2 regions of the Weizmannia sp. FSL W8-1119 genome follow, and region 2 is predicted to be linked to the other one. Evidence: riboswitches for the same ligand, from Rfam matches in the RefSeq annotation. Region 2 holds a riboswitch; the other holds the start of a gene.
What was found. Region 2 has a riboswitch for thiamine pyrophosphate ahead of NSQ19_RS06840 (ABC transporter permease). Riboswitches for the same ligand answer to the same signal wherever they lie in the genome.
Positions count from the first base shown of each region.

Region 1 (9,367 bases), 840 kb from region 2:
GCCGTTTATATTAACGGGGAAGCAATCGGCGAGGCGATGTTTTACGGGCCCGGCGCCGGAAGCATGCCGACTGCGACCGCGGTCGTGAGCGATTGTATTGCCGCGATTAAAAACATGCAGCTCGGTGTGAACGGCCGGAACCTCAGGGGCCCGCGCTTTGAACGGAAACTCATGCCGTCTGAGCAGCGCTACGGGCAATTTTATATCCGTATGCATTTAAAAGACCAGGTCGGCGCATTTTCGAAAATTACAGCCGCCTTCAGCGCGCTCAACATCAGCTTTAAACGGATTTTGCAGACGCCTGATAAACGCGATGAGCTTGCAGAAATCATCATTGTCACCCACAAAGTGTCGCTCGACCGTTTCCAAAAGGCGCTCGAGCAGTTAAATGACATGCCTGTTGTCAAAGAAGTGAACAGCTACTACCGTGTTGAAGGAGAGGCGTAAAGACATGAATCAATGGCCAGGATTACTCAAGCAGTACAAATCATTTTTACCCGTCACAGACAAAACACCAGAACTGACATTATTTGAAGGCAATACGCCGCTTATCCCGTTTGCCCGCTTATCGGAAAAACTCGGCGTGGAATTGTACGGAAAATTTGAAGGGTTGAACCCGACCGGCTCTTTTAAAGACCGCGGCATGGTGATGGCGGTTGCGAAAGCGATCGAAAGCGGCAGCAGGTCCGTTATCTGCGCCTCTACCGGCAACACATCCGCTTCTGCGGCCGCCTATGCTGCAAAAGCCGGGATCCGGGCGATCATCGTGATTCCGAGCGGAAAAATCGCGCTTGGCAAACTGGCGCAGGCCGTTATGTACGGTGCTGAAATCGTGGAAATTGACGGCAATTTTGACCAGGCGCTTAAAATCGTCAGGAAAGTAAGCAAAACTTCGCCTGTCACACTTGTAAACTCAGTTAACCCTTACCGGCTGGAAGGCCAAAAAACGGCAGCTTTCGAGATTTGTGAGCAGCTGGGTTCAGCACCTGATGTCCTTGCCATCCCGGTCGGCAATGCCGGAAACATCAGCGCGTATTGGAAAGGATTCAAAGAGTTCAATGAGAAATTTGAAACCGGCCTGCCGGAAATGCACGGCTTTGAAGCGGAAGGCGCGGCTGCCATCGTCCGGGACCGGGTGATCGAAAACCCTGAAACGGTCGCCACCGCGATCCGGATCGGCAACCCGGCAAGCTGGAAACTGGCCGTCAATGCCCGCGATGAATCAGGCGGCGTGATCGACTTGGTGTCAGACCCAGAAATTCTTGATGCGTTCCGGCTGCTCGCCCGCAATGAAGGGACGTTCGCCGAGCCGGGTTCATGTGCGTCCATCGCCGGTGTCATCAAGCAGGTCAAAACGGGACAGATCAAAAAAGGGAGCAAAGTGGTTGCTGTCCTGACCGGAAACGGGCTTAAAGACCCGCAAACCGCCATGTCCCAAGTCGAAGTCCGGCCTGCCGTGCTGCCGGCAACGGAAGAAGCCGTGACAGATTATCTTTCGAATGTGATCCATGTATGAACAGGCTGGTTATCCGTGTACCCGCAAGCACGGCAAATCTCGGGCCCGGATTTGATTCAGTCGGCATGGCGCTCAACCGTTTCTTAACGCTTGAAGTGTGCGGCAGCAAGGAATGGGTTTTTGAACAAGTATCGCCCCTTTTGCCGCCGCTTCCGGAAGACAGCGACCCTTTTATCTTAAAAATTGCGCGGCAGGTTGCGGATTTATATGGCAGCCGGCTGGCCCCGTGCAAAGTCATTGTTGACAGTGAAATTCCGCTTGCCCGCGGGCTTGGCAGCAGCGCCTCAGCCGTTGTAGCCGGCATTGAACTTGCCAACTTTGCCGGAAATCTCGGGCTTTCGCTTGCGGAAAAGCTGGACATTGCCTCGCGGATCGAGGGGCATCCGGATAATGTCGCGGCATCCCTGTTCGGCGGGCTCGTTGTTTCAGCCGAGCGCGGGGACGGACGGTTTGAAGTCATGCCGTTTTTTGACATCATGGCGGATTTGCTCCTTTTTATTCCCGATTATGAGCTGAAAACGGAAGATGCGCGCAGAGTGCTTCCTGATTTTTATGCGCGGAAAGAAGCGGTAAAAGGGAGCGCGGCCAGCAACCTTTTTATTGCGGCGCTCATAAGTGGCCAGTACGAACTGGCTGGAAAGATGATGGAACAAGACCGTTTTCACGAGCCATACCGGACAAAATTGATCCCCGAATTTTTGGAGATCCGCAGGCTGGCCAAATCACTCGGCGCATACGGGACGGTCATTAGCGGCGCCGGCCCGACGGTTATTTCGCTCGTACCGTTCGAAGAGGCAGAGGCCATGGCAGAAACGATCCGCGCCCATTTCCCGCATGTGCTGGTTGAACCGGCCAAAGTTGACCGCACCGGCCTTTCCGTCGAAAAATATGCAGCATCCAATATGCTGAACTTGTAAAAAAGGTTTGGAGCCTCTCCAAACCTTTTTTATTTCCCCAAAAATGAGGCAAGCTCTCTTAACAGTTCATCTTTGTCTTTTTTCAACACATCCGAAGAGAGCATCTCCCATTTCCGCGGGCGCGGCAAATGCACCTTCAATTCGTGGATGATGACGGACGGCTGCTGCGACATGACAAAAACACGGTCCGATAGCAGCACGGCTTCATCAAGATCATGGGTAACCATAAGAATCGTCTGATTTCCTTTCTCCCATGATTCAAGCAGCCAGCGGTGGACATCCATTTTTGTAAAAGCATCGAGTTTTCCGAACGGTTCATCCAGCAGCATAACCGGCTTTTCACATAAATACGTGCGCAAAAAGCTGATCCGCTGCCGCATGCCGCCCGAGAGCGAGGCGGGATAGTGGCCGGCGTAATCTTCAAGGCCAAACTGCCGGAGTACCTCCATCCCCCGCAAAATTCGTTCCCGTTTCCGCACCCCTTTTATTTCAAGCGGTAGGACAATGTTTTGCAGTGCCGTCCGCCAGGGCAGAAGCAAATCCTGCTGCGGCATGAAACCGGCGGCATCCTGAACCCCGTCCGGTTTGCCGCCAAGCATCACTTTGCCGCCATCCGCCTTTTCAATCCCGGCAATGATATTTAACAGCGTGCTTTTTCCGCACCCGCTCGGCCCGATAAAAGCGCAGAACTCACCTTTTTGGATCGTTGCGGAAATGCCGTCGAGCACTTTTTTCCCTCCAAATGTTTTCGTAATGTCTTCCAATTGCAAATACGTCATGGCCGGTTTGGAAGAAATTCGTTTGTGTAGGCAGCCTTGATGTTAATTTTTTTCTTAATGACTTTATGGTCATAAAGGAAGTCCATATAACGGCGCCACACTTCTTCCTTCTGTACCCCCCATTCCGCGGCATCGTCCTGGTACTTCGTGCTCAGCCACTTCTGGCTGGCGCGGACAAGCCCTTTATTTGTATCCGGCACGTCCTGAATCAGGATATCGGCAGCCTGTTCCGGGTGCTTGATCGCAAATGTATAACCTTGCGCCGCAGCCTTCATAAAAGATTTGACAAGGGTTTTATCCCCTTTGGCCAGTTTTTCGCTTGTAATGATGACCGGGCTGTAATAATCAAGCGCAGGGTCGAGATCTTTGACCATGATAAGATTCAGTTTTTTCCCGTTCCGCTCTGCCTGGATGCCGTCCCAGCCGTAATAAATCCATTCAAAATCCGCTTCACGTCCGATTGATTTGAAAAAATCCGTCTGGCCGAGCACGATATTTTTTACTTTGCTGTAGTCGGCGCCGTATTTTTCCATGACCGTTTTGATGACAGCTTCTTCAGACGGCGAACCCCAGCCGCCGTAGCGTTTACCTTCAAAATCTTTCGGAGAAGTGATGTTGTCTTTTTTCAAAGAAGCAAAGCCGGAAGTATTGTGCTGGATGATCGCGGCAATGGATACAATCGGGATTCCTTCCGTCCTTGCCGTGGTGACATTTTCCTGATAGCTGATCCCGAAATCCGCTTTCCCGGAGGCCACCATCTGTTCAGCCGTGATATTGTCTCCCGGCTGGATAATTTTCACATCTAGGCCCTGCTTTTGAAAATAATGTTTTGTTTTAGCCACATACAGGCCGGTATGATTGGTGTTCGGAAACCAGTCCAGCACAACCGTCACCTTTTGCAACGCTTTTTTGCTGCTGTCCTTCTGCCCGCTGCCGGCACATCCGGCAGCAAGCAGCAACATGGCCGCCTGCAACATGATTAAAATTTTCTTCATTGATGATCTTCCTTTCGATATACCCATGGTGCGGATAGCCTTTGCAAACATTCAACAGCGCCGTATAAAAGAAATGTGAGCCCAATGATGACAGCGGAGATGGCAAACAAGCGGGCAGTCATAAAAGATTTTGTCGCCCTTGTCAGCATGACGCCGAGCCCTTCGCTTGCGCCGAGCCACTCACCGATAATGGCACCCATCACACTATATGTAACGGCAATTTTTAAACCTGAAAAAAAGTAAGGGAGCACAGCCGGAAATTTGACTTTCATGTAAATTTGCCCTTTTGAAGCATGCATGGTCTTTAACAGTTTCACCAAGTCATCATCCACCGTTTGAAACCCTTCCAGGATGCTCAATGCCAGCGGGAAAAAGCAGATTAAAATGACCACAATAACTTTTGACTGGAGCCCGAATCCGAACCAGACGATGAAAAGCGGCGCAATCGCCACAATCGGAATTGTTTGCGAAACGACCAGTAGCGGCCGGACCAGCATCCGGAAAACGGGAACCATATCCATAAAAACGGCAATCGCTGCGCCAATCATAATGGAAAAGGCAAGCCCGATCAATACTTCTTTTGCAGTTTGCCAAATATTGGGCCAAACCATCCATTGCAGATTTTTCAATTCCTGCCATACTTCCGTCGGTTTTGGCAGCATCCATTCACTGATATGAAAGCCGGCCGTTACCCCTTGCCAGACGAAGAGCAAAAAAATGAGCCAGGCAGCCGTGAGCGCCGTGTTAACGAACAGGCTGCGGCGCTTGTTCGCGATATTTTGCAATTTTTTCATCCATTGTCACCCCGGTGCTTGGCCGGTAATGGATTTTGATCGATGTGATGACATCAATCGCACCGGCTTGGACGCAAGCATCCTGCGCTTTTTTGATGATCCCAAGCAGTTCGTCAAGATCGCCTTCCATCGTCGTTTCCATTGCCCCAACTTCATAACGTACGCCGGCGTTTTGAACAACTTCGATCGCGCGGTCGACGACACCGTATAAGTCATCACTTTTAATATGCGGGACAACTGAAAAAGAAACCGTTACTTGATTCGATTTTTCCATCAAATTTTCCTCCTTTTTTTCAAATAAAAAAGCTTTCATTGCATGCGCAAGAAAGCCTGTCCATCCAAAACATGCCGAAACATGCTTCAATATGAGACTCCCTACGCTGGCATTATCCAGATCAGGTGAAGGGTCGATGCAAAACGGCATCCTCTCAGCCAAAACCGGCTCCCCTGCTTTTTTTCTTGTCATTTTATTGTAACATGAAAATCATCCTTTTTGGCAAACATTTTTCAATTCTTCAATTCCTTAGAACGTCCGGGCCTGCACAACGCCCCTCATTTATGCTTTAAAGGCAGGGATTCCCCTGCATGCCAACCCAAAGTTCCGACTGTTCAAGCGCATATGCGACATCCAGCAGCCAATGTTCATTTCCTTTCGGCGCCACCAGCTGTATCCCGAAAGGAAGCCCGGCCGCCGTTATATGGACCGGCAGGCTGATCGCCGGCTGCCCGGTTAAATTGGCGAGCTGCGTAAATGGGGAAAACGTTAAGCTCGGCTCAAACATTTCATAGACAAGCGCCTGCTGCTTTTCTTTCGGGAGCCCGGTGACGCCAAACAATCGATCCCGCTCTTTCCCGGTCTGGGTAAGCTCCCCGATTTTCGGCGCAGTAAAAGCAGTTGAAGGCGTAAGATACAGATCATACGTTTCGTGGAATCCCGCCATTTGTGCTGCGGCCTTATCCCACTCCGCAAGGCTCTTTGCGTATTCTGCCGCCGTGACATTTTTCCCGGCAGCATACAAGACCCACGAAACCGGCTCCATATCTTTTTCCGTAAGCGGGCGTCCAAGTGCGCTTTCCAAATCCGAAAGTTCCGCCGCCATTTCCCCGCAGTTCATTAAATAATAGTTTTCCATCAGCCGTCTGCCGTCAACGCCGTTTTCGGCTTCTTCCACAAGATGGCCCTCCTGCTCCAGCCATTTTGCCGTTTTATAGACAGCCTGTTTTGCGTCGCGGCTGACAGGCGTCCCGACCGGCGATTCAACCGAAAATGCGATCCGGTATTTTTTCGTTCCGCTCTGTTTTAGTTCCTGTACATATCCCGGAAAAAGCGGCGTTTGAAAAGCAGCGGCGGGTTCCACAGTTTGCAGCACATCGAGGAGCGCTGCGCTGTCTCTGATTGTTTTTGCCAGCACGAAGTCAATGGCCGCCCCTTGCCATTGCCGTCCACGTCCCGGCCCGACTGGTGTCCTTCCCCTTGTCGGCTTTAATCCTATTAAACTTGTAAAAGAAGCAGGAATGCGGATCGATCCGCCGCCGTCGCTTGCACCGGCAACCGGTACCATCCCGGAAGCCACCGCAGCCGCGGAACCGCCGCTTGATCCGCCGGGTGAAAAATGGGGATTCCACGGATTGCGCGCCGGACCGTAAAGTTCAGGTTCCGTAATATTTTTTAATCCAAATTCCGGTACGTTTGTATGTCCGAGAATGATAAACCCCGCTTCCTTCAATTTTGCCGTAAAAAAAGCATCTTCTCTGGCACGGTTTTGCTGCAGCAGTTTTGATCCGGATGTGAGCAGCTCGCCCTTTACCGCCTGGGAAATGTCTTTGAGCAAAACCGGCACGCCGGCAAATGGCTGCTCATCTGTACGGAGCGCGGCCGCTTCCTTCTTTGCTTTCTCAAACCGTGTCCGGATGACGGCATTTAAACGCCTGTTTGTTTTTTCAATCCGGGCCATTGCCGCCTCCAACACTTCTTCCACACTCACTTCTTTTCGCTTTATGAGCCTGGCCAGTTCTGTTGCATCATACGATAGATATGCAGATTGTTCTATCTCAATCCCTCCATTCAATCTTATATTGACTGAATTTTATGGATATGTCAAAACCTGCGAAAACCGTTTAACCCTTTTTCTACCGGGTAAAAGTGCACTATCACCGTTAGGAGGCAGATAGAGATGGCAAAAGAAGTAGTTGGCATTTACACAACATTGCAGGAAACGATTAACGCAGTAGACCGGTTGACCGCAGAAGGCTACAGCACTTCCGATATTTCCATTATTTCAAACGGGAATGATGGGACTTTATTGAAAAACCAGACCGGCGCAAATGTGGACCACACCTCTTCTGCCCCGGATGAACAAAACAGCTCTCTCTGGGAGAAAATCAAAGGGTTCTTCAAGCCGGGCTATTATGACGAAACGACAAGAAAACTGACCAATCTCGATCTCCCGCAGGACGAACTGGACCGCTATTCGGCCGAAATTGATGCCGGACACTATCTTGTGCTCGTAGATAATGATGCTTCTGCCCTCAATGAAACGGCCGCTCCCGGAACAGCCGATCCTGCCGCAGAAGTTTCCGGCCAAACAACAGGATCCGGATTGAAAAACGAATTTGGCGAAAACTACTCCACGACGCAGGAGAAATCTAAACAGGCCGGCCGCTAAGTTGAATAGGGCAACCCCGCGCGCAAAAAGCGGGTTTGCCCTTTTTCTTTACGTTGATGATGAAGGATCAGGCGTAACAGGAAGAATCGTTTTAGCGATCGACTGGTCGAGCGCTTCAAATTCCTCTAAAGAAATCGTGCTGTACAGCTCTTTCCTCGTCTGCATGTCGGAGAGGGCATTTTTTTGCGTCCCTTCGTTCTTAATCTTTTCAAATACCCGTTCATAAGCCTTTGCGGCAACGCGCAGCGAAGTGACAGGATAAATAACCATGGCATAACCCATTTCTTCGAATTCTTCCGCCGTATAATAAGGGGTTTTGCCGAATTCGGTCATGTTGGCAAGGAGCGGCGCTTTTATTTTTTCCGCAAATAAACGGAACTCCTCACGGGACTCGAGCGCTTCCGGAAAAATGGCGTCCGCACCTGCCTCCACATAGACGTTGGCCCGCTTCAGCGCCGCTTCCACGCCTTCCACGCCTCTCGCATCCGTACGGGCTACAACGACAAGCGACGGCGTCACACTTTTCAACGCCCTGATTTTCTCGCACATTTCAGATGCAGTAACGAGCTGCTTCCCGTTTAAATGCCCGCATTTTTTCGGAAGCTGCTGGTCTTCAATCTGAACAGCCGCAACACCTGCTTCGACCATTTCGCGGGCGGTGCGGGCAACGTTCAGCACGCCGCCAAAGCCGGTGTCAATGTCAACAAGAACCGGTAAATCGGTGGCACGCACGAGATCACGTGCACGCTCCGCCATTTCCGTCGATGTGATCATGCCAAGATCCGGAATCCCTTTGCTCGCGGTATAGGCAGCGCCTGATAAATAAAGCGCCTCAAACCCTGTGTTTTTTGCAATGAGTGCCGCCATTGCATCATGCGCGCCGGGGATTTGCAAAATGCCTGGTGCCTGCATGCGTTCCTTAAACCGTTTGGCAAGCGCCTCCTGTGAAGACGGCTGATTGACAATCCAAACCATGGTGCAACATCCTTTCTACAAGGTGAATAAATTGACGAATTCATGAACGGCCATTTTTTCAAGCGCTTCTCCCGCAAGGCAGGCTTCTTTGATCCTTTCCTGCTGCTTCGCGGAATAGTGGGTGGCGATATTATCCGAAAACTTGGTGATAATTTTCGGGATCGCTTCTTCCCTTCTGAAGCGGTGGCCAAGCGGATACTCGACTTCCACATTTTCAGTTGATGTGCCGTCTTCAAAAAAGACTTGTACGGCATTCGCGATGGAACGTTTATCCGGATCAAGGTAATCGATGCTGTATTGTTTGTTTTCAACAACTGCCATTTTTTCCCTTAATGCATCAATGCGCGGGTCAGCGGCGGCTGCGTCTTCATAATCGTCCGCCGTAATATTGCCTTTGATCAAGCCGACTGCCGTCACATACTGGATGCAATGGTCGCGGTCAGCAGGGTTATGAAGCGGCCCTTTTTTATCAATGATGCGGATGGCGGACTCATGCGTCGTAATTGTAATCCGGCTGATTTGATCCAGTTTCCCAGCTACAACCGGATGGAGTTTGACTGCGGCTTCCGCTGCTGTCTGCGCATGGAATTCTGCCGGATACGACACTTTAAATAAAACGTTTTCCATCACATAGGAGCCGAGCGGGCGGGCCAGTTTCAGTTCTTTCCCTTTAAACATAACGTCCTGAAATCCCCAACCGGGTGCGGAAAGCGGCGTTTGATAGC
Region 1 covers NZ_JBBOZL010000001.1:581,704-591,070, reverse strand. Annotated here, with positions in the region: gene NSQ19_RS02765 (homoserine dehydrogenase) at 1-447, shown strand, start outside; gene thrC (threonine synthase) at 452-1,516, shown strand; gene thrB (homoserine kinase) at 1,513-2,433, shown strand; gene NSQ19_RS02750 (ABC transporter ATP-binding protein) at 2,463-3,212, opposite strand; gene NSQ19_RS02745 (ABC transporter substrate-binding protein) at 3,209-4,207, opposite strand; gene NSQ19_RS02740 (ABC transporter permease) at 4,204-5,001, opposite strand; gene NSQ19_RS02735 (MTH1187 family thiamine-binding protein) at 4,952-5,275, opposite strand; TPP riboswitch at 5,357-5,460, opposite strand; gene NSQ19_RS02730 (amidase) at 5,565-7,052, opposite strand; gene NSQ19_RS02725 (general stress protein) at 7,176-7,667, shown strand; gene prpB (methylisocitrate lyase) at 7,716-8,642, opposite strand; gene prpD (2-methylcitrate dehydratase) at 8,658-9,367, opposite strand, start outside.
Region 1: linked by a shared signal. The riboswitch ahead of NSQ19_RS02735 (MTH1187 family thiamine-binding protein) and the one ahead of NSQ19_RS06840 (ABC transporter permease) in region 2 are both predicted to bind thiamine pyrophosphate.

Region 2 (9,367 bases):
GGCGGACGGGTGAGTAACACGTGGGCAACCTGCCTGTAAGATCGGGATAACGCCGGGAAACCGGGGCTAATACCGGATAGTTTTTTTCTCCGCATGGAGGAAAAAGGAAAGGCGGCTTCGGCTGCCACTTACAGATGGGCCCGCGGCGCATTAGCTAGTTGGCGGGGTAATGGCCCACCAAGGCAACGATGCGTAGCCGACCTGAGAGGGTGATCGGCCACATTGGGACTGAGACACGGCCCAAACTCCTACGGGAGGCAGCAGTAGGGAATCTTCCGCAATGGACGAAAGTCTGACGGAGCAACGCCGCGTGAGTGAAGAAGGCCTTCGGGTCGTAAAACTCTGTTGCCGGGGAAGAACAAGTGCCGTTCGAACAGGGCGGCGCCTTGACGGTACCCGGCCAGAAAGCCACGGCTAACTACGTGCCAGCAGCCGCGGTAATACGTAGGTGGCAAGCGTTGTCCGGAATTATTGGGCGTAAAGCGCGCGCAGGCGGCTTCTTAAGTCTGATGTGAAATCTTGCGGCTCAACCGCAAGCGGTCATTGGAAACTGGGAGGCTTGAGTGCAGAAGAGGAGAGTGGAATTCCACGTGTAGCGGTGAAATGCGTAGAGATGTGGAGGAACACCAGTGGCGAAGGCGGCTCTCTGGTCTGTAACTGACGCTGAGGCGCGAAAGCGTGGGGAGCAAACAGGATTAGATACCCTGGTAGTCCACGCCGTAAACGATGAGTGCTAAGTGTTAGAGGGTTTCCGCCCTTTAGTGCTGCAGCTAACGCATTAAGCACTCCGCCTGGGGAGTACGGCCGCAAGGCTGAAACTCAAAGGAATTGACGGGGGCCCGCACAAGCGGTGGAGCATGTGGTTTAATTCGAAGCAACGCGAAGAACCTTACCAGGTCTTGACATCCTCTGACCTCCCTGGAGACAGGGCCTTCCCCTTCGGGGGACAGAGTGACAGGTGGTGCATGGTTGTCGTCAGCTCGTGTCGTGAGATGTTGGGTTAAGTCCCGCAACGAGCGCAACCCTTGACCTTAGTTGCCAGCATTGAGTTGGGCACTCTAAGGTGACTGCCGGTGACAAACCGGAGGAAGGTGGGGATGACGTCAAATCATCATGCCCCTTATGACCTGGGCTACACACGTGCTACAATGGATGGTACAAAGGGCTGCGAGACCGCGAGGTTAAGCCAATCCCAGAAAACCATTCCCAGTTCGGATTGCAGGCTGCAACCCGCCTGCATGAAGCCGGAATCGCTAGTAATCGCGGATCAGCATGCCGCGGTGAATACGTTCCCGGGCCTTGTACACACCGCCCGTCACACCACGAGAGTTTGTAACACCCGAAGTCGGTGAGGTAACCTTTACGGAGCCAGCCGCCGAAGGTGGGACAGATGATTGGGGTGAAGTCGTAACAAGGTAGCCGTATCGGAAGGTGCGGCTGGATCACCTCCTTTCTAAGGGGAAAAGCGTAGGGCGCTCGTTCATCGGCGTACGGATTTCGAAGTCTTCGACTGAGATAAAGGAAACACGATGAGCCTTAAAGGCGAATCGATGCCCGCTTATCGTAGGGAGAAGACGTAGAAATACGCTAGCCGATAGCGCCCGGAGCTAGACATAAAAGGAAAACCTTCGGTTTTCCGAAATTAAGTTTGGCGTTTCCGTTTTGTTCAGTTTTGAAGGTCCAATCCTTCAGTATGTGTTCTTTGAAAACCGGATAGGAGAAATAAACCAAGTAAACCGAGAATCGCTTATTTTTGGATTTAAACCTTTTATGGTTAAGTTAGAAAGGGCGCACGGCGGATGCCTTGGCACTAGGAGCCGATGAAGGACGGTACAAACACCGATATGCTCCGGGGAGCTGTACGTAAGCTTTGATCCGGAGATTTCCGAATGGGGAAACCCCCTGTCTTTAATCGGACAGGATTCCTGCCTGAATCCATAGGGCAGGAAGGGCACACCCGGGGAACTGAAACATCTCAGTACCCGGAGGAAGAGAAAGCAATTGCGATTTCCCAAGTAGCGGCGAGCGAACAGGAAACAGCCCAAACCGGAAGGCTTGCCTTCCGGGGTTGTAGGACACTCATATGGGAGTTACAAAAGAACGGGGTAAGTGAAGCGGCCTGGAAAGGCCTGCCGGAGAAGGTAAAAGCCCTGTAACTGAAACTTCGTTCTCTCCCGAGTGGATCCTGAGTACGGCGGGACACGAGGAATCCCGCCGGAATCCGGGAGGACCATCTCCCAAGGCTAAATACTCCCTAGTGACCGATAGTGAACCAGTACCGTGAGGGAAAGGTGAAAAGCACCCCGGGAGGGGAGTGAAAGAGATCCTGAAACCGTGTGCCTACAAGTAGTCAGAGCCCGTTAACGGGTGATGGCGTGCCTTTTGTAGAATGAACCGGCGAGTTACGGTCTCATGCAAGGTTAAGCTGAAGAAGCGGAGCCGCAGCGAAAGCGAGTCTGAACAGGGCGAAAGAGTATGAGGCCGCAGACCCGAAACCAGGTGATCTACCCATGTCCAGGGTGAAGGCAAGGTAACACTTGCTGGAGGCCCGAACCCACGCACGTTGAAAAGTGCGGGGATGAGGTGTGGGTAGCGGAGAAATTCCAATCGAACTTGGAGATAGCTGGTTCTCTCCGAAATAGCTTTAGGGCTAGCCTCAAGCGGAGAGTTTTGGAGGTAGAGCACTGTTTGGACGAGGGGCCCTCATCGGGTTACCGAATTCAGACAAACTCCGAATGCCAAAAACTTATGCTTGGGAGTCAGACTGTGAGTGATAAGATCCATGGTCGAAAGGGAAACAGCCCAGACCGCCAGCTAAGGTCCCAAAGTATACGTTAAGTGGAAAAGGATGTGGCGTTGCTTAGACAACCAGGATGTTGGCTTAGAAGCAGCCATCATTCAAAGAGTGCGTAATAGCTCACTGGTCGAGTGACGCTGCGCCGAAAATGTACCGGGGCTAAACGTATCACCGAAGCTGCGGATGGACACCGTTTGGTGTCCGTGGTAGGAGAGCGTTCTAAGGGCGTTGAAGCCGGACCGGAAGGACCGGTGGAGCGCTTAGAAGTGAGAATGCCGGTATGAGTAGCGAAAGAAGGGTGAGAATCCCTTCCACCGAATGCCTAAGGTTTCCTGAGGAAGGCTCGTCCGCTCAGGGTTAGTCGGGGCCTAAGCCGAGGCCGAAAGGCGTAGGCGATGGACAACAGGTTGATATTCCTGTACCGCCTCTTCACCGTTTGAACGATGGGGGGACGCAGGAGGATAGGGCAAGCGCGACACTGGTTGATCGCGTCCAAGCAGTTAGGCCGGTGCGGAGGCAAATCCTTCGCGCCAAGGCGGAGCTGTGATGGCGAGGGAAATTAAAGTACCGAAGTTCCTGATTCCACACTGCCAAGAAAAGCCTCTAGTGAGGTGAAAGGCGCCCGTACCGCAAACCGACACAGGTAGGCGAGGAGAGAATCCTAAGGTGAGCGAGAGAACTCTCGTTAAGGAACTCGGCAAAATGACCCCGTAACTTCGGGAGAAGGGGTGCTTTTTGGGGTGTATGCCCCGGGAAGCCGCAGTGAATAGGCCCAGGCGACTGTTTAGCAAAAACACAGGTCTCTGCGAAGCCGCAAGGCGAAGTATAGGGGCTGACACCTGCCCGGTGCTGGAAGGTTAAGGAGAGGGGTTAGCCGCAAGGCGAAGCTCTGAACTGAAGCCCCAGTAAACGGCGGCCGTAACTATAACGGTCCTAAGGTAGCGAAATTCCTTGTCAGGTAAGTTCTGACCCGCACGAAAGGTGTAACGATCTGGGCACTGTCTCAACGAGAGACTCGGTGAAATTATAGTACCTGTGAAGATGCAGGTTACCCGCGACAGGACGGAAAGACCCCATGGAGCTTTACTGCAGCCTGATATTGAATTTTGGTACAGCTTGTACAGGATAGGTAGGAGCCTTGGAAACCGGAGCGCCAGCTTCGGCGGAGGCATCGGTGGGATACTACCCTGGCTGTATTGAAATTCTAACCCGCACCCCTTACCGGGGTGGGAGACAGTGTCAGGCAGGCAGTTTGACTGGGGCGGTCGCCTCCTAAAAGGTAACGGAGGCGCCCAAAGGTTCCCTCAGAATGGTTGGAAATCATTCGCAGAGTGTAAAGGCATAAGGGAGCTTGACTGCGAGACTTACAAGTCGGGCAGGGACGAAAGTCGGGCTTAGTGATCCGGTGGTTCCGCATGGAAGGGCCATCGCTCAACGGATAAAAGCTACCCTGGGGATAACAGGCTGATCTCCCCCAAGAGTCCACATCGACGGGGAGGTTTGGCACCTCGATGTCGGCTCATCGCATCCTGGGGCTGTAGTCGGTCCCAAGGGTTGGGCTGTTCGCCCATTAAAGCGGTACGCGAGCTGGGTTCAGAACGTCGTGAGACAGTTCGGTCCCTATCCGTCGCGGGCGCAGGAAATTTGAGAGGAGCTGTCCTTAGTACGAGAGGACCGGGATGGACGCACCGCTGGTGTACCAGTTGTCTTGCCAAAGGCATCGCTGGGTAGCTATGTGCGGAAGGGATAAGTGCTGAAAGCATCTAAGCATGAAGCCCCCCTCAAGATGAGATTTCCCACAGTTTAACTGGTAAGATCCCTGAAAGATGATCAGGTTGATAGGTCCGGGGTGGAAGCGCGGTGACGCGTGCAGCTGACGGATACTAATCGATCGAGGACTTAACCAAATAGAAAAGCGAAGGTGCCTTGTTTAGCCCCGACAAGCGAATGTTCTGACCGGCATGGAGCCGTCTTTTGGCTCCGTGACGGGCAGGTTATTCGACCTCGAGGGGCTAGGCACCGGAGCTGGACAATAGAAAAGCGGAAGCGCCTTGGTCATCGGCGTACGGATTTCGGAGCTTTCGACTGAGATAAAGGAAACACGGCGAGCCCCTAAAGGCGAGTCGATGCCCGCTTATCGTAGGGAGAAAGCGCAGAAATACGCTAGCCGATAGGCGCTGGAGCTAGACAATTTTCAAAGTTAGAAACCAAAGCTATTCTCCGTTTACAGTTTTTTCTCCCATCCGGTTTTCAGGGAACACATCCCAAAATTATACAGGTCCGGTGATGATGGCGGAAAGGCCACACCCGAATACATCCCGAACTCGGAAGTTAAGCTTTCCAGCGCCGATGGTAGTTGGGGGTTTCCCCCTGCGAGAGTAGGACGTTGCCGGGCCAAAGTAAGCCGCAGATTATAATCTGCGGCTTTTTATTATGATTCATCGTCTTGTTAAACAAAAATGAAGTGTGCGGTAGGGGAACTTTACAAAAAATAGTAATCAAGTTTCCCAAACCCGCTTTAATTAGAAACAGGTTTGGGCTTTATAGATTATCGTCTAAAACTTGAAACACTAAAATTCATTCTCATTACTTGTCTTACAAGGGTTTAGAGCAAAAATAAAAGCATGAACACTGGAAACTCGGTATAATTGAAGTGCTAACTAACAATTAATCGAGGAGTGTTCATGTTATGAAAATTATAACACAAAACGACCATCAGTCTCTTGAAGTTTTATCTTCAATCGAAGCATTTTTTTTTTGCGTTTTCGCTTATCTCAAATTGCGAAGGTTTCAAACGCTGTAAAGACAAAAGGTGTTCCATTTCGAACGCTGTTCTGTTATTTGATCAGTACACTTTTCTCAAACAGATCTGCATACCGTGATTATTTGAAGCATCAAGATCAGCTCGGATTCTCAGATAAGACCTTCCGTAATCTGCTGAATAACGGCAAAATCAATTGGCAAAAGTTCTTGGTTTTGCTCTGCCGCCGTATCATTGTGTTCATCGAACCCTTGACCGAACCAACACGCCGGAATGTATTCATTGTGGATGATTCCATGTATGAGCGAGCCAGCGCAAAGTATGTTGAACTTGCGGCGTTTCAGTTTGACCATGCGAAACACAAACATACCCGTGGCTTTCGGTTTCTTCAACTCGGTTGGAGTGACGGCAATACATTCCTTCCTGTTAACTTTTCCTTGCTTTCTGGCAAGAATCAAGTGTGCAGCCCAAAATCCATTGACGGCCGTACATTTTCAGGAAAGCGTAAGATTCAGGCACAGCGCAAAGCAACCAATGTAGTGTTGGAATTGTTATCATCAGCCTTGTCTCAAGGAGTGAATGCTTCCTACGTCTTGTTTGATTCCTGGTTTTCTAGCCCTAAGATGTTTCATCAGTTGCGTGAAATGGGACTTCATGGAGTAGCCATGGTGAAACGTTCTAAGAAAGTTTATTACCAGTTCAACGGTGGACTGATGGATGTGAAAACGATCTTTAACACCCAGAAGAAACGTCGCGGACGTTCACGCTATCTGTTATCCGTTCTTGTTGAAGCAGTTGACGGGGAAACGTCGGTGCCAGTCAAACTCGTTTATATCCGCAACCGCAATAAACGAAATGATTACCTTGTCTTGGCGACAACGGACACCCGGCTCTCTGAAGATGAAGTTATTCAGCTTTACGGAAAGCGCTGGTCGATTGAAGTATACTTCAAGATGTGTAAATAGTACCTCCGCCTGGCAAAATATCAAGGATTGTCTTATGACGGTATCTTTGCACATACCGCTCTTGTCGCAATTGGTTACTCAATCCTTGCAGTCCAACACCGTGAACAGGTAGATGATCGGACCCTGGGTGAGTTGTTTTATCTCATGGTTGATGAACTTACTGACATCACCTTCGCAGAAGCGATTCAACAATTGATTGATTTATTTAAAGAAGCTTTTAAGGATGAGTATATCCTTTGTGAAGAAGTACTAAATACTACTTTGAGCAATTTAAAAAAAGTTATCTGTCAGCTATCAAAAACACCTAATTAAAGCAGCTTAGCTCTAAATTAGACGGGATAACCGCAGTGGCGACAAGGAGTTTGCACGATTTTCGTACTTTCAAGTTTTAGTTATTAATATCATGGCCTGGGAATCGGAAATTTGCAAGGCCAGTATCATGGTACAAAAAACGATCAGGCCCATTTTTAAAACGGGAAAGCCGGAGAGAAAGCGGAATCCTTCAGTTAGCGCGAACTTTTCCCGATGTTCAGGATCTCTTTTTACCGGGGCCTGTAATGTTGGCTCCTTTATTCCAAACAGCAGGAGGGCAGAAAGGGAAGAAAGAAAATTGAATTAAAAAAAGCCTGCACCACTTTACACAGGCAAATAGAAAGCCTATAATGGAAGAAAGTGAATATTTCAGACTACTAGGGGTGCCCGGATTGGCGGGCTGAGAGAAAAACATTTGGTTTTTCAACCCTTTGGACCTGATCCGGATCATGCCGGCGTAGGAAAGTAGGGATTTTGGGAAATTTTCTTGCTTATTAAAGTCAGGTCTTTTACAGGCCTGGCTTTTTTCTGTTGGAAGGGAGGGAAAATAGCTGCTTTTAGGGCGGTAACCGGAAAAACCTCGTCAATGACGACGGGCAGGAAGAAATAAAAACAAAAAGTAGGTGGAAGATTGCTATAGCAGGAAAAAATTCAAATGGTTGAACGGGCTTTGGAACGGTTTGCAGCTTGTACATATTGGAAGTTCGGATGAAAGGAGGTTTCCTAAATGAAGTGGCGAAAATGGCTGGGGGATTACGGACTTTTTTGCGTTACGATGCTGGTCTTGATAGCCGGCTGGCAGTGGGTCATACAGAAAGGGGTGATCCCGTCTTTCATTTTGCCGTCCCCTACCCAAATCTATGCATCTTTCATAGAAAATCACAGGCAACTAATAAATGTGCATTTGCCTGCGACAGTGGAGGAAGTCGGCATCGGTTTTCTTTTATCTGTTGCGGGTGGAGTGATGATCGGTGTCATCATGTATGTCTCCAAAACGGCTGAAAAAATCTTTTATCCGTTTCTTGTTATTTCGCAAACGATCCCGCTTGTCGCCGTATCACCTGTTTTTATGATGTGGTTCGGCTATTCAGTTTGGAGCAAGGTAGCGATTATTGTGTTAACGGCTATCTTTCCGATTGTAATCAGCACTTTTGACGGATTAAAAACCGTCGATCCCGCCTATCTGAATTTGTTTCGGACAATGGGCGCCAGCCGTTGGGATATTTTCCGAAAACTTTCTGTCCCGATGGCCCTTCCCCAATTTTTATCCGGCTTGAAATTATCGGTTGTATATTGTGTCAGCGGGGCAGCGATCGGGGAGTGGCTTGGCGCAACTGCGGGGCTTGGCTTTTTTAGCAAGCGAATGTCTGGGTATTTGCAGTCGGGCGCTGTTTTTTCGGCCGTTTTTCTTTTGGCTGCACTCGGCATGGGATTATTTTTGCTTATTTATGGGATGGAAAAAAGCTTATTGAAAAACAGAACAAAAATTTAGGGGGATGTTCAATGAAGAAACGATGGGTAATGGTCGCTGTACTGGCGTGTATGCTAGGTGCCTGCAGCAATCATTCGCAGCAAGCAACGAAACATGCGCAAAAAGTAACGATCATGCTGGATTGGTATCCAAATGCGGTTCATTCTTTTCTTTATGTAGCCAAGGAAAAAGGCTATTTTAAAGCGCAGGGCCTTGATGTCAGCATCAAAATGCCTTCTGACACAAATGACCCGTTAAAACTTGCGGCTGCGAATCGAATTGATATTGCATTAAGTTATCAACCCCAAGTGTTAATCGCGCGCGATGAGAATATTCCGGTCCAATCTTTTGGCACCGTCGTCCGCCATACGCTGAACCGTGTGATGGTGCCAGCTTCAAGTGGTATCCGCTCACCGAAAGACCTGGCGGGCAAAACGGTCGGCTATTCTTCCATTCCGCTGGAAGAAGCAGTCGTTCGGACAATGGTCAAAGCAGACGGGGGCGATCCGGACAAGGTGAAAACAGTGGATGTTGGCTATGATTTAATCCCTGCTCTGACAGCCCGTAAAACTGATGCGATCGTCGGCGGTTTTGTTAATCATGAACAGTTGCTGCTGGAAAAGGAAGGCGTACCCGTTAGAGCATTCAATCCGGCAAAATACGGTGTTCCGGATTATGCCGAACTCGTTTTCATCGCAAACGAAAATAAGCTGAAACAGCAGCCAGACATTTTTAAAAAATTTCTTGCTGCCGCCGAAAAAGGCCAGCAATATGTCAAAAAACATCCGGAAAAGGCGCTTGCCATTTTGTTAAAACATGAAGATGCCTCTTCACCGCTGGATAAAAATGTGGAAACGAAGAGCCTGCACATTTTGCTGCCGCTGATGAGCGAAAAAAATAAAACGATTGCCGATCAGGGCCTGAAAAAATGGCAAGACGTTTCGGATTGGCTGTACCAGACAAAGATCACAAAAACACATGTCAATGCCGCAAAAGCTTTTGTCCATTTAGAAAATAAATAAGGAGCATTCTGGAAGCCAAATCGCTTTGGCTTCCGCCAG
Region 2 covers NZ_JBBOZL010000001.1:1,418,563-1,427,929, forward strand. Annotated here, with positions in the region: rRNA gene NSQ19_RS06820 (16S ribosomal RNA) at 1-1,453, shown strand, start outside; rRNA gene NSQ19_RS06825 (23S ribosomal RNA) at 1,773-4,704, shown strand; rRNA gene rrf (5S ribosomal RNA) at 5,077-5,192, shown strand; partial or broken gene NSQ19_RS06835 (IS4 family transposase) at 5,487-6,845, shown strand; TPP riboswitch at 7,205-7,316, shown strand; gene NSQ19_RS06840 (ABC transporter permease) at 7,563-8,327, shown strand; gene NSQ19_RS06845 (ABC transporter substrate-binding protein) at 8,339-9,328, shown strand.